2 regions of the Paenibacillus paludis genome follow, and region 1 is predicted to be linked to the other one. Evidence: riboswitches for the same ligand, from Rfam matches in the RefSeq annotation. Region 1 holds a riboswitch; the other holds the start of a gene.
What was found. A riboswitch is a leader RNA that binds a small molecule or an ion and turns the genes downstream of it on or off. The one in region 1 is predicted to bind cyclic di-AMP.

Region 1 (7,547 bases):
CTTTACGATTCTTCAGGATACACGCGGCATCTCTCTCACATTAGCATGGCAGTCACGTTTTTTCAACGTCCTTCATGGGACTGTAATTCCGCTGAAAGAGGTGCTCTAACTTCCTTTTGATTTAATTTTGAACTATGTTACAATCGTAGTTACAAGTACTTATAGGAAGGTGAGATACCGATGTCTATCCAACAACTTCATACTCTGGAAGAACTGCAGCAATATGTTGCGCAACCAGGTAAAAAACTGCTTTTCAAGCATAGCACTACCTGCCCGATCAGCGCCAAGGCCAACGAGGAATTCACAGCCTATGCGCAAGGCTCCGAGACTCCAGCTGCCATTGTCCATGTGATTGAAGACCGTCCGTTGTCCAATCAGATTGCCGAAGATTTCGGGATCAAGCATGAATCTCCGCAGATCTTCCTGCTCGAAGACGGCGAAGTGCGCTGGAACACCTCCCATTGGAAAATCACCCGGGACGCCATCAAGGCAGCTGTGAGCCAATGAGCCAGCCGGTTATTGTCTATTCCACCACAGGATGCAGCGACTGTAATCAAGTGAAACAGTGGCTGACCGAGCAAGATGTTAGCTTCGAGGTGCGTGATGTTATGACAAGTACAGTGTATCAGGAAGAAGTCGAGAAGCTGGGCTTCATGGGTGTGCCTGTTACTGTGTACGAAGGCCGCGCAGTCAAAGGCTTCAACGTTTCCGAACTTAAGGAGCTTATTGGAGCAACTGCTGAATAATTCATAGCGTGAGGCATATAAATATTTATATTTTGAAAAAGGCATCTCCTTGGACCTCTGTCCAGGGGATGCCTTTTATTTGCCCTTTTATATGGCCTTATCCTGGATTCGTTGAGACATCCGCCAGAAAAGAGACATTTCCGCTGTGGGAATAGATGACGGAATCCGCTCCAAGTCCTTTATAGACCAGTCTGGGATTCATCGAAGTCGTAATTACGTATATTGGTTTTGTCGTCCAGGTCCGGCACATCTGGATATACCGGCAGCATAAGGTCACACTGCTCTCGAACAGAAATACTCTGCCTACCGGAAAAGAGGGTCGGAACCATGTATTCTGATGATGTGTATCCACCACAAGATTGACTTCGATTCCCAGCTCCTCCAGACGCCGCTTCTCCGCCGCATTGTTGGCGATTCCTGCGATCTTGTAGCCTCTGAACTTTAAGATTTTGATAAAATGCTCCCCCGCTTTAGTCGGAGCGTTAATGAGTACATATTCTTCCGAATTCGCCATATCTTCCTCTCCTCCGGCCTAGGACTTCCATTCATTTCTCGTACGAACACAGCAAAAAACCACAAAGGAATTCCCTCTGTGGTCCAATTAGCGGTCACATTGTGCTCATCCTCTCTAATACGCTTACGAGGTTAGCTGTCGGATTCGGGCAGTGAGAGTCGCCCTACCTGTATCCATGCGAGCATTCTCTCGCACTTTCACAGGATTCACCCCATAACCGGCTCCGACTCTCACATCGGCTGCCGATTGTTGGTTCCCCCGCTTTCCATAACGGAAATTAAGCGGACTGCGTATTCGATTGTGTAGTAAACAGAAGTAATCATACTCTGGCGGTCACGGCCTTGTAAACCGCCAAACCTGCCAAAATAATGCATTTAGTAAACCCAATCCAGATCAGGTAGCGCTTACTTAAGCCTCAATCTCATCATTCCTCTTATTTACTCGGCTTATCAACGATTTGCGGAAAAGCATTCAGCGTTGTGATTTTATTCACCCAATGTTGAGTAAATTGCCTTTTGTGCTCTGATCACCCTAAATCAAAAGTAGTCGTATGCACGAGATAAAAAGCCGAAAACCGTTGATAAACACCCTTTTAGCGCATCTTACCGTTTCCTTTGCCAGAATTCCCTGAAAATCGGCTCAGAAGAATGTTTTTTCCTTTTTACAAAGCTCATGCGAAAAGAGTATGATTCGGTTTGAATCCAATGCATGAAATGCGATATGAACGCTGAATTCCCGCAGTGCGGGAAACGGGGGAACCATCAGGCCCGCAGGGCCTTACCTGGAAGATAAGAATCTTTCTTGGGGTGAATCCGAAGGAGACTGTGGTCTCATTAGGTAGGGCGACTCTCACCGTCCGAATCCGACAGCTAACCCCGTAAGCGACTAGAGAGAACCTTGATCCGCCACGTTTTTGCGCCAGGTGTATTTAAGCCTGTACCAAAACCGCAGCAGAGGTCCTCCTCTGCTGCGGTTTTTTGTGCTGAGGCTGCAGCTTATAAATGGGTAGGAGGGAAAACGAAATGAACCAGCGCAGGCTGTTACGTATAGAAGTGTTTGTATTCGATGCCCCCTGGCCATTCCATCATGCCGCGGAGTCATCCGGCAAATGCCGGTATGGTGTGCTGAAGCTTACGTGCAAGGCTGGGTGCAGCTGGGGAGCGGGGATACTGTCTGCGGAAGGCGATCATTTTGACGTCATTAAATGGAGCAGCTTTCTGAGAAGTATACGCAATCACAGGCTGGAAGAAGCCATAGAAATTGTACAGCAGCTAGGTGCGCAGTGGGAGCCGGGTCAGCAAGAAATCGTGCAAACGGCCCTGCTGGATTTAAAAGCCAAGCTGCAAGGCAAGGTCGTCACGTCACATCTGCAAATGGTTCCCTATTCCCGTACAGCTGGGGCCGGCGGTACGCCCCCCTTCAGACGGATGTACTATAAACCTTCAAGTTCCCTGCTGCATAAAGGCAGCTGGCAGGAACCGGACATAGCCGAGCTAATGGACAGATCCATCGCTTATTTCTCCATCTTATAATTTCTTATTCAGAAAGGAACGTGAAGACATGCCAGACCCATTATCCCCGGAATGGACAGCTGCCAGCGGGTTTGCGGAATATGTCCAAAAGAACACCGGAAATATTTATGCACTCACCAGTCTGCTGCTGGGAGAGGGTGCCGTTGCTGAAAAGACTGCGATGAAGACCTTCACTGAGCTTTATACCCGGTACCTTCATGATGATTTCATCCCGCAGCCTTTCTCTCTGGATGCGTACCGGGAGTGCATTCAGCAATGCTCCCGGGCTGCAGAGGAGTGCAGCCTCTTTGTTTCCAATGGATTAGCCTGGGAGGATCAGATTGTGCAGGTGTTATGGTACGGCATGCTGCTGCCTCTGCCGGCAATCAGCACCATTCTTGAGCAAAGCGTGCCAGTGCTGAAAACCCGGCTGAGACATGTGCGCGAGCAAATGTGCCGGTTGGAAACGTTGCGGCCTGAAGCAAACTTGTTTGTTGTATAGCTGCGTATGGAATATAGCAACTTGTCAAAGCGCATGAAAAAGCCGCAGCATAGTGCTGCGGCCTTTTCTATTTATACTCAGCTCTTGCCCTTGCCGCCTTTGGCGAATCTCCAGGCCGCTGTACAGCAGCCCAGCAAGCCCACTCCGAGCATTAACGTCTGCAGCACACCCAGCAGGGTAGAGCCCTCTGGCTTAAGCATGCTGCTGAGCAGAATCAGCAGAATTGAAGCTGCGAGGATCGCGGGGATTTGATTGTTTTTTTTCAAGATTACCACTCCTTATTAAATAACATACACCATAAACCTTCACTGATCCAGTTTGGCTCTGAACTCCCGGGGAGCCGCAAAAAAGCCGCGGTTTCCGAACCGCGGCTTCCTCAGTAAAACCTATGATCACTTCTTAGTTTGCGCGTTTAGAATGTCTGCCAAAGATGATTAATGACGCAATCATACCGGCAATGCCCATTCCTGTCAAAAGCCCTTGAATGAAATCAAGCACTCCTCAAAAGGTTTATATTGATGATTCCAATTAAATTTTGTAGGCCTTCATCGCTTTTCTGATCTCCTTGATGCTTGGGCGTTTGCCGTACATCAGCACTCCCGTGCGGTAGATCTTGGCGGCCAGCCAGCCGAACAGTAAGGTGGTTGCCAGTAAGATAAGAATCGAGATCAGAATCTCCCAGGTCGCTACCTCGCCAACGCCAATACGCAGCAGCATGCTGAGCGGAGAAGTGAATGGAACAAAGCTTGCTACCTTAACGAGCAGGGTATCCGGGACAGAGATGCTGAACATCGGAAGATATAAATTGACGAAGCCCAGCATAAGGATCGGCATGATCGCCTGGCCCAGGTCCTCGGTACGGCTGACAATGGAACCTACAGCTGCGTACATCAAGGCGTACAGGAAGTAGCCCAGAATATAGAGTACCAGTCCGTATAGAAGGATACTGATGTCCAGCTGCCCCAGATCAAGATCAAAATCGGTCAGGATACTGGCATTATGCGGAAGCATAAGGTTGGCAGCTACGCCTGCGGAGATAATCGCAATTTGCAGGATGCCGACCAGGAAGATGCCAATCACTTTGCCGAACATTTGCGTCAGTGGTGCAGCGCTTGTAATCAGGATCTCCATGATACGGGAGCTTTTCTCCGAAGTGATTTCGGCGGAGATCATATTGCCTGTCATCATAATCGACATAAAGAACAGCATAAGCAGGGCATATACAATCACATAGTTGATAATTGGCGGTGATTCCTCTGCCGTACCTTCATTTCCTGCTCCTTCTGAGCTGATTTGCTGGGTACCAATGGATACCGGGGTGTACATCGCAGCCACCTGTTCCGCAGTCAGCTTATCGCCTACAATCAGTTGAGTATTGGCTTGCTGCAGTGCATTCTGCAGATAGCTTTGCACATCCGAATCAATCTCACCGTTCTTGCTGTAGTAGGTAACCGCGGGAATGCCTTCACCGCTCTGTGCACCCAATGTGATATAGCCCTCGATGTTTTCCTCGTCCAGACCTTTCTTGAGGGCCGCATCATCGGCAGTAGCATATGGACTGATCGTTACCGGGGTCACGCCCTCAGGCGGACTATAGGCCTGGAGGAGCTCAGCTACGCGGTTGCCATCCTCTGCCACGACTCCGATCTGCACTTGGTTCTTTGCGGACCCGTCGTCTCCCTGGAACAGCTTCACCATATACGGAATGTTCATCCCGATGCTCAGCAGAACCACCAGAATCAGCGTAGTAATCAGAAAGGCCTTGGTTCTTACTTTATTCTTGAATGTAAAACCGATAATCGTCCCCATCTTATTCATTGGATTCACCTACCGCTCTAATAAAGATTTGGTTTAGCGTCGGTTCCTTGATCTCAAAATGCTCTACCTCGCCCTGTGCAACAGCATGCTGCAAAATGCGCTGGGCCGCACCGATTTCGCGGATCGAAAGAACATATCCCCGTTCCTGCCGCTGGACGGCAGTTACACCGGCGATACTTTCCAGGCCAGCCACTTCGCCCGTTGTGCGGAGTATAACCTCCTCGCGCGGGTAGCCTTTCTTAATCTCGCGGATATCTCCCTGGACCACTGTATTGGAACGGTCAAGAATAGTAATGTTGCGGCATAGCTCCTCAACATGCTCCATCCGGTGTGTAGAGAACAGGATGCTGGTGCCCTGATCCCGCATTTCGCGAACGGTATCCTTCAGCAGCTCCACATTGACGGGATCAAGCCCGCTGAAAGCTTCATCGAGAATCAGGATTTGCGGTTTATGGACAACCGCGGCGATAAAGCCCATTTTCTGCTGATTCCCCTTAGAGAGCTCTTCAATCTTCTTATTGTAATATTCCGGGACTTCAAAGCGGTCCAGCCAATAACGCAGGCTCTTGTCCGCATCGGCTGCTGCCATGCCGCGCAGGCGGGCCAGATAAATAATCTGGTCGCTCACCTTCACCTTCGGGTACAGTCCGCGTTCTTCCGGCAGATAGCCCATCAGATGCTGCAGTTCATTGCTATAGGACTTGCCGTTGTAGAGGATCTTGCCCTCGTCGGGATAGATCAGGCCAAGCACCATGCGCATTGTTGTTGTTTTGCCGGCGCCATTGGCTCCGAGCAGACCGTAAATCTCACCTTGCTCCACTTTTAGATTGATTTTGTTTACTGCGGTTTTGTCTCCATACTGCTTGACTACCTGTTCAAGCTTCAAAGCTTCCATTCGTTAGTCCCCTCTCTTCTGGTCGATCAGGATCGGACGATGTCCTTGTGTCCATAAGCTTAAAATCTCATCCAGCTCCAGACTGCGGCTCTTGATAACCTTTACGCCCAAGTCCTGAATGCGTTTCTCATTCTGATTAAATTGCTGGGTTATAAATGAAGCGACTCCCGGCGTCTCCAGTGCAAACTGCTGAGCCCCCGGCAATTCAGCCGCCAGTTCCCTAAGCTCTTCCTCATCCTGCACGCCCACCCACACCTCGCTCCATGAACCAAACAGGCTGTCCTTCTCCGCCATTCCAAGCAGCTGTCCCCGATGCATCAGTACAATAAAATCAGCCAGCCGCCGAACCTCCTCGACGATATGGGTGGAGATAACAACGGTCGCATCGCTCTCATCCATATACTTGCGGATCGACTCAATCATACTCTTCCAGGCGAAGGGGTCGAGACCCGAGGAGGGCTCATCCAGCAGCAGCAGCCGGGGCCGGGAAGCCAGCGCAGCGGCAATCTCGAATTTACGGCGTTCACCTTTGGACATCTTGCCCAGCTTGGCTCCCCTCGGCACTTCAAATTTATCCTGCAACTCCTGAAAGTAACCATGATCCCAGGAAGGGTACCAATGCCGGCGGAATTCGGCGGCCTCATCTGAGGTCCAGTAATTCTCCTCCGTTAGCGGGGTTTCCGGCACATAGGCAATGCTCTGGCGTAGTTCAAGCGGCAGACCTGCCTTGTGCTGCTCTTCAAACCAGAGGATCTCGCCTTCCTCCGGAAAGGTCAGCTGCAGCAGCATGTGAAGTAAAGTGCTCTTGCCGGAGCCGTTCTGGCCCACCAGTGCGGTAATATAGCCTTGCGGGAAATTCAGATTAAGCGGCCCTATCGTCCTGCTGCGCCGCTTCTTGCTTACATTCCGCAGCTCTATGGCCTGCTGTACCATGAGATGAACCCACCTTTCATTCCTGTTTGTTGTATTTGTCTTTTACAATCTCTACAAATATTCCCGTCAGTTCCTCTTCACTGCATTGGACCGACAGGCCAACATCCACCGCACTTTCCAGAGCTTTACGGACGGCATCCCGTTTGTATTCTTCCATCGCCCCGTCACCCACATGGGAGACAAAGGTTCCGGTTCCCTGTCTTGTCCGCAGCAGCCCCTCATTCTCCAGATCCTGATAGACCCGGCGGACGGTGATCACGCTGCATTTCAGATCTCCGGCAAATTCACGTATGGAGGGAAGCAGTGTCCCTTCCGTGATGCCTCCGCTGATGATCAGCGACCGGAGCTGGGTTTCGATCTGATGGTACAGCGGCTCGGCACTGTTCTCGTTAATCTGTATCGGTATCCACATAAGTTACCTCCGCCCTCTCATACGAGATCGCGGCTTTTAAGCCGGTGTATCGTCAATTTGGAAAATAATTGCACGGATACCGTGCCCAGCAGCAGCGTTCCCCACATCAGCGGAGATAACAGCCCCCATTCCTTCGAGCAGGAGATGCTGTACAGAAACAAATTTCCATCCCCCCATTGAATCAGCAGCGCAACCCCGAAGGACAGCAGCATCAAG
Region 2 (7,547 bases), on a different contig from region 1:
GCCGGACATCAGCACTCCATCTGCACCCAGCTTCATCATGGCTTCCTTCAGCTGCTGCACCTCAGGATGGAGCTTTAGCGTCACATCCTCCAGCACGTTGCCTAGCCCCGCACAGACTGCGTTGAAGTCGCCCGCTGCAATGGCCTCCTGCATCCGCGTTGCCGACGGATGCACCGCAATGTCACTCGCTCGTACGCGTCCATACACCTCAGCCGTCGACACATTAATCGGCGGCTTCGCCAGGACGACCCAGCACTGCGGCGGATTCTCAATCGGAGTCAGCCGCTCGCCTCTGCCCGTAGCCAGGGCAGTGCCTCCTGTGACGCAGAACGGCACGTCCGAGCCCAGCTCGGCGCCCAGTTCCTGCAGCTCCTGCGCCGGGATACCAAGGCGCCAGAGCCTGTTCAGGCCGCGCAGCGTAGCTGCGGCATCGCTGCTGCCGCCGGCAAGGCCGGCAGCGACCGGAATTCTTTTGTCCAGATGGATATGTACACCGCTCTTCACGTTATAACGGTCTTTAATAAGCCTCGCCGCCTGAAAGGCAAGGTTCTTCTCGTCGAGCGGAATATATCCCGCCTGGCTTGATATAATAATCGAGTCTCTCTTCATCTCTGATAGCTCCAAACGGTCCGCCAGATCCACCATGGTCATAATCATTTCCACTTCGTGAAATCCGTCAGGCCGCTTGTGAAGCACATCCAGCATCAAATTGATCTTGGCCGGCGCTTTCTCATACATTTTCAAGGCGTTCACCCACCTTCAGCTTTTCCCGTAAAAACAACTTAACATATTATATGAGAAACTTGTAACGAAGTCCATTATCAAAAGTTTGGACAGGCCGAAAAGGGGACCGCCGCATGGACGGATCCCCTTTTTCATGACCGTTTTTCCGCACAAAAGCGGTTAAGACTTCCGGGCAGCCTGCTCGGCAAGCTGAATGGCCCTCTTCACCATATTCCCTGCATCCTGGGCCCGGATTCCACCCCAGCCGTCCCGCTCTACCGTTTCGTAGAATCCAAGCTCCTTGGCCAATTCCGTCTTCAGTTCCTCCGACATCATGCCTCGTTTTCTGCGGCTCATTAGCGGAATTCCTCCTTAGGGTAGTAGATGATAAGCTTATTGCTCCTTTAGTATGCTGTACCGGGGCAATGATCATTCAACCCGCGAAGAAACCGTCCACACCGTTGTTATATTCAAAAAACAAAAAACAGCCCCCATAGGAGACTGTCCGTAACTCTTAAGCCTTAATATACATAATCCGCATTTGCCCATCGTCTTCGCAGACTGTGATCTCCACAGACTCCGTAAGAATATCGGCATAGCTATAGGAGACACGCTTGAAGGTTTGCTGCTCCTGATCCAGTTTGACAATAAATACAGAAGGGTACGTTTCTTCCAGGACACCGGTGCGTTCAACGGTCTTACGACGTCCACCGTTTGCACGCAACGTGATCTTATGACCGACGTGAGCTTCGAGACTGCGTTTAATTTCCAACAGCGCGTTATTAGCCATTACCTGACGACCACCTCTTTCCTTGTCCATTATACAACTTTTCACAAACATTGTCAAAGCAAATAAATAATTATAGATGATGCCAAAATAGTTGTCAACGGAATTTTTTTGGAACGAAAGAGTGCCGACCGAGGCGCCTTGTTATCGGTAATAATATACCGGAGGCTGTCACCGCTTGTCCGGCTTCCACAACAAAAAAAGGAAAAGAAAAGCGTTATGCTTATCCTTTCCTTTTTTTATTCCTGCCATTCTGGAAAATTATTGCGTACGGCCTTTCCGGGGCCGCGATACTATATCGCCGACGGGGTAACTTTCAGCGCGGAAAGATTCTGCAGGCGAGGCATTCCGATCCGGAAGCTGCCGCGTGTCTCTATCCCGCCCATTCCCTGGTTGCCGCTGATGGTATGATTCAGTACATCGCCTAGACTCACTGTGTCACGGATCGAGGTAAAAGAGGCTTTGGCCGCTATATAGACGGGATCCAGCGCATGAATCAGGATTCTCCCCGGCGAACTGGCAAAATTGGCCCCCGCCCCCAGCAGTGCCTCAAAATGCGACTGGCAGGCTCCCGCCACAATGGTCAGGGCATCAAAATTCCGTTCATATTCCCTTGCAACCCCAATAGCTGCCACAAAGTTCTGCGAATTTTTGTAGCTGCTGAGACTGTAGAGATCATAAGTATGCGGCTGTTTCAGCACCCCGTCGTGGCCAGTAATAACTACGATATCCGGACGCACACGGGGCAGAAGCCGGTATAACGTCTCTGCCATTTTGGACTCATGAACATGATGTCCTTCTGCGGGAATCCGCAGCTGTTCATACAAGCTAAGACTTTTGTTCAAATAAAGCGCATCGCCGTCCAAATGCAGCACTTTGCCCGGCACCTCGAAATAAGCCGCCTCCTTGGGGGATTGCGGCCAGCCTCCCGCAACAGTCTCTCCGCTGCGCTGGCTCTGTTCCTGACGGTCCTTACGCAACCTTGTCAATGATTCCTTCGCTTTGATCTGTGCCTGCTGTCCCCGTTCTGTAATACGGGTAGGCGGCACTTGAACCAAGTCGTCCAGGGGGGCATCCGCCAACAGGCGGAATTCTGTGCCTTTGATTACGGCTCCACTCTGCACGATGTTCTCCACCCGGAAAGTTACATCTCCACCATAAGATTTGCGAACGACCAAGTCTCCTAAATTCATGACAACACCACCTCTACCCCCATCGTATGGGCAAAGGTCATGGTTGGTTCTTAAACAGCCGCATTTTCAAAAGATAAAGCGCGATGTTTCACGCTGCATACTCTAGGCGATTCCTGCCGCCAGCAGCACAGCGCTAAGCCGGGCGTACTCCGCAATACTCAGCGTCTCCCCGCGGCGGGTTGGTTCTATGCCAGCCTCAGCCAGCAGCGCCTCCAGGCGCTCACGGCCTTCTCCCGGGAAGAAGCGGGCCTTGAGATTGTTCGCTATTGTCTTGCGCCGCTGGGTGAAGGAAGCCTGGACCACTTCAAAGAAATGCTTCTCATCAGCCACATCAACTGGAGGACGTTCTCTGACCTTCAGCCGGATTACAGCAGATTCCACATTCGGCTGCGGGATGAAGACCGTACGCGGCACAATACAGACCAGCTCAGGCTCACTGTAGTACTGCACGGCTATGCTGAGGCTTCCATATTCTTTGCCGCCCGGAGAAGCCGCCATACGCTCAGCAACCTCCTTCTGGATCATTACCACGATATTATCCAGCGGAAGTTTCTCCTCCAGCAGTTTCATCAGTATGGGGGTTGTCACATAATACGGCAGGTTGGCAACCACACTTACTTTGTCGACGGTTGCAAAATCCTCTGTGAACAGTTCCTGCAGGTTTACCTTCAGCACATCATCATTGCGGATTTTGACATGCGGGTACGGAGACAATACATCCCGCAGAATCGGAATCAGTCTGCGGTCGATCTCTACAGCAGTCACCGCACCCGCAGCCATGGCCAGCCGTTCAGTAAGCGCTCCGATACCCGGGCCAATCTCCAGGGCGCCCGCAGAGTCAGTTAATTCTGCTGCGTCCACTATTTTATCAAGGATATTCTGGTCGATCAGAAAGTTCTGTCCCAGACTTTTTTTGAACGAAAAACCGTAGCGCTGAATAATTTCTTTGGTCCGTACTGGCGATGAGATCTTGTTATTGCCACTCATGAAGTAATGCCTCCCTGATCAATTTGTGCGAGAGCTCCGGAGAATTCTTCCCGCGTGATGCCAAACATAGCCAGCCGCTTGTATAGCTGTTTGCCGTTACAATACCCGATGCCAAGCAGGTTGCCCAGCGCCATCCTGCGCTCAGCCGCTCGCGAATGCACCAGCATGCCCGCCGCCATAAGATCCTCCAGCCCAATTAGGGCAGGGGCTCCTTCAAAGGAGGTATGTACATGCTGCAGCGCATGACGGATCGCTTCCGGTGATGCATTCTCAACACCGATATCCCCTTTGCGTGTAGCATCCTTCTCCGGGATGAATGCATGCTTGCAGCCTGGCACCTTGGAGGAAACAATCTTGCGGATGCGTTCGCCGGCATGATCGGGATCCGTAAGGATGATCACGCCTCTGCGTTCCATTGCCAGCGCTATCTTGGCGATAACCTTGCGGTCTACCGCTGAACCGCCAGTCTCTATCGTATCGGCCTCCACCGCCCGCTTGACGGCAACCGTATCACTCTTGCCTTCCACCACAATTAATTCCTTAATCATACACGTTGCTCCTTCCTGTAAAACACAAAAAGAAGAGGATTCGCTCCCCTTCTTTTTGGCTAAAGAATGTATAAGTGATGAGCGGTAGCCCGTTCTGTCAGTGCTACACTCACTATAGCTTATAAACCATTAATTTGCAAAAGCGGACCCCGTTAATTCAGCTCCGGCTTCACTGGACCGATCACATAAATAGTCCGGGACTTGCGGCCGAAATTACGGGCATGGCTCAGTGAATCGTAATAAACATCCAACTTGTTGCCTTTGATGGCACCGCCGGTATCCTCTGCTCGGCGAAACCCTAATCCCTCAATGTACACCCACCAGCCGATAGGAATTACATTCGGGTCCACAGCTATTGTCCGGCCTTCTGTTACACGTGTTCCAGAAGCCGTGCGGGTCCCAATGCCTGGTTCTTCTGAAGAATAGGCTGTCATCGACACATTTTTGATCATCTTTTTGTATTGGAAATCTACGCCTGCCTTGTGCACGACGTTACTGCTTTTTGCGGAAACTTTGGTTGTTTTGGATGCCGTACTTTTTTTGGAAGTTGTCACAGCAGCTACAACGGGCTTTGGCAGGGGCTTCGTACCAACATAAACAATTTTATGTTTGGTAACCGTCTGTACTTCCTTGCCAATCATGCGCATAGAGACCAGTTCTCCATCTTGGTAGACCTTCTCGATATGCTGGACCATGACGCCTGGTGCGCCTAACTGTGCCACTTTTACGGTCCCCTTGGTCAGGGAAGGATCTGAGGTCTTAATGACCTGGAATGGCAAATTTTGCTTCCGCTCCACAATCTGCTTGTTGATGCGGACAATTTTAATTTCCATGCCGGCCGATACTGTGGTGTCAAGCGAAGGGTATATCTTGTCACTGCTCTCCAGGCTTAAACCCAGTTTGCTAATGGCGTCACCGATAGTGTCTTCGGTGGTGTACAGCGTTTTTGTTGCTCCATCCGCAGTGAGACTAAACTTCTGCGCACGATTGATCACGACACGGTCGCCGTCCTGTATCTCATCACTAAGGCCAATAGATAATTCATCATGCGGCTGCAGCGAAATTTGTTCCTTAGCCAGCACATCACTGAGCAGCGCTTCGCGCGTTTCCAGCGTCTGTGCTTTCCCGTCTATTACTAAAAATATCTCTTTCTTGCTCTGACCGTGTACGTACAGCAGAATGAGCAGCGCGATAACGATTGATACCGCACCTGCAAGCGAAAGTAAGCGAGGATTCACTTGCTTCCACCGTAATGCGAAAGACCTGCTGGATGATTGCGAATCATGGGATACTTCTGGTTGGAATACGCCCACTCTCTCCATCCTCCTTACATAGCCCCGTCGTCAAGTTGTATATCAAGGTGACTGTATGATTGCTGACGAAACTAGGTTTGAGATTGCAACAGGATACGCCCGCATTGCTTCAGCGTTTCCTGCTCATGGATCGCCTGCCCGGCATAATTACTCCAGATACCTGTTATATAACAGTATGCTGGGAACATTCGCATTATTCAAAACAAAAAAAGCCCAAAAAAGAGTTCACAGAGGACTCTTTCGTGGCTTCTCCGGATGTCAGAATACGCGGGAATGTTTATGCACGAGGTTTCCTCTCTTACTTGCGCTTACGGGGTTAGCTGTCGGGTTCGGGCATAAGAGAGACGCCCTATCTTAGGTCACCCGCTCACGGCGGTTGCCCTCAAATTCACCCCAAAGACCACGTGAAGAAATCAAATAAATTCTGCGGCATTTCTGTGTTGTACTCTATGTACGGACATGCGGCAGGCATTATTGGTTCCCCCGTTCTCCATACGGAGACTCAGCGAGACGATCCATGATTCAGTGACTGTCACAGTAACAACAGCTCACTGCACTGAAAAGATGATATCCTGTTTTGATGCATGTTGTAAAGGACGATTCAACCACGTTTACGCAAAAAAATGATTAAAATATTGTAATATTCAGCCGTTTTTAAATTAAAAAAGTTTAATATATCGGCTATACTTCATTTTTCACCGCTTTTACTCCCGATTTCAGACAATCCCAAATCGTTCCAGTGCGTTCGCATACGTAATTTCCGCCAATTCCTGTAAATCAATCCCTTTTATTTCCGCGGCAGCCTCTGCTACTAATCTCACATGTGCGCTCTCATTTCGCTTGCCCCGGAAAGGGTGCGGTGTCAAATAAGGCGAGTCCGTTTCAATCAGCAATCGGTCCAGCGGAGTCTGGGCCAGCACCTCTTTTGGCACTCTGGCGTTCTTGAATGTAATCGGGCCGCCGAAGGATAGGTGAAAGCCTAAATCCAGGCACATTTTGGCTATTTCCCAGCTGCCGGAGAAGGAGTGCATCACTCCGCCTATTTCATCAGCCTTCTCTTCACGAAGAATCCGCACCACATCTTCATGAGCATCACGGTTATGAATGCAAATCGGCATTTTCAGTTCACGGGCCAGTCCGATTTGTTTGCGGAACACTTCATGCTGTACCTCTTTAGGAGAGGTATCCCAGTAGTAATCCAACCCAATTTCTCCGATGGCAACTACTTTTTTATGACTGCACAGTGAGGCAATCCACTCGAGATCCCCGTCCCTCATGTCTATGGCATCCTGCGGATGCCAGCCGACGGCTGCATAGATATAATCATAGGTTTCAGCAAGCTTCATGGTTGTTGGGATTGTTTCCCTGTTAAAGCCAATATTAATCATTTTGGTAACTCCTGCCTCGAGCGCATTGGCGATTACCTTTTCGCGGTCCTCGTCGAATTGTGGAGCATCCAGATGGGTGTGCGTGTCGAACAATTGCATGTTACATCCCCTTTTCTGTCATAATTTCTATGATGAATTCCAAGTATTTTTGGATTACTTTGCAAAGATTTCTGCAATAGAAGAAGGCAGCAATGGAAGGGCTTTCTGCAGCTTATCCTGTGGAAAATACAGGTGATAACGGCCGCGGTGAATTCCGCTGATGGAGCGTACGATATCTGAAACTTCAGAGATCTCCCTCAGTTTGTCATGGCGGTCAAGCAGCAGAATTTGCTTGCTGTCAAAGCCTTGTCCCGGACGAAACACATCATAGGGCAAATCTGTCGGAAAATCAATTTCCAGATCATAATCGGCATCTAGCCCTGCCACGGCAAAGCTGCGGCGTATTTCGTCAATCGTCTCGGAATCAAGGTTCTCCATCTCTACATATTTATACAGTTTACGATGAATAAACCGGCTGCACAAGTCGCTTAACAATTCATCCTTCTCCAAAGTCCACTGCATGAAGGCGGTCTGGATCATAGCTTCGTCCAGCAGCAGATATTGTTCCA

Region 2: another riboswitch for cyclic di-AMP. It lies ahead of ACAN56_RS33605 (resuscitation-promoting factor); the one in region 1 lies ahead of ACAN56_RS25880 (hypothetical protein).

The regions. Positions count from the first base shown of each region.
Region 1 is NZ_JBGJZP010000017.1:31,647-39,193, reverse strand. It holds gene ytxJ (bacillithiol system redox-active protein YtxJ) at 181-507, shown strand; gene ACAN56_RS25890 (glutaredoxin family protein) at 504-746, shown strand; gene ACAN56_RS25885 (hypothetical protein) at 844-1,260, opposite strand; cyclic di-AMP (ydaO/yuaA leader) riboswitch at 1,366-1,554, opposite strand; cyclic di-AMP (ydaO/yuaA leader) riboswitch at 1,976-2,158, shown strand; gene ACAN56_RS25880 (hypothetical protein) at 2,283-2,792, shown strand; gene ACAN56_RS25875 (hypothetical protein) at 2,821-3,273, shown strand; gene ACAN56_RS25870 (hypothetical protein) at 3,351-3,539, opposite strand; gene ACAN56_RS25865 (ABC transporter permease) at 3,802-5,091, opposite strand; gene ACAN56_RS25860 (ABC transporter ATP-binding protein) at 5,084-5,986, opposite strand; gene ACAN56_RS25855 (ATP-binding cassette domain-containing protein) at 5,990-6,919, opposite strand; gene ACAN56_RS25850 (GntR family transcriptional regulator) at 6,936-7,331, opposite strand; gene ACAN56_RS25845 (hypothetical protein) at 7,349-7,547, opposite strand, start outside.
Region 2 is NZ_JBGJZP010000032.1:43,431-50,977, forward strand. It holds gene ispE (4-(cytidine 5'-diphospho)-2-C-methyl-D-erythritol kinase) at 1-744, opposite strand, end outside; gene ACAN56_RS33580 (small, acid-soluble spore protein, alpha/beta type) at 904-1,080, opposite strand; gene veg (biofilm formation stimulator Veg) at 1,238-1,513, opposite strand; gene yabG (sporulation peptidase YabG) at 1,804-2,703, opposite strand; gene rsmA (16S rRNA (adenine(1518)-N(6)/adenine(1519)-N(6))-dimethyltransferase RsmA) at 2,806-3,690, opposite strand; gene rnmV (ribonuclease M5) at 3,687-4,238, opposite strand; gene ACAN56_RS33605 (resuscitation-promoting factor) at 4,391-5,551, opposite strand; cyclic di-AMP (ydaO/yuaA leader) riboswitch at 5,842-6,069, opposite strand; gene ACAN56_RS33610 (TatD family hydrolase) at 6,268-7,038, opposite strand; gene ACAN56_RS33615 (HD domain-containing protein) at 7,093-7,547, opposite strand, start outside.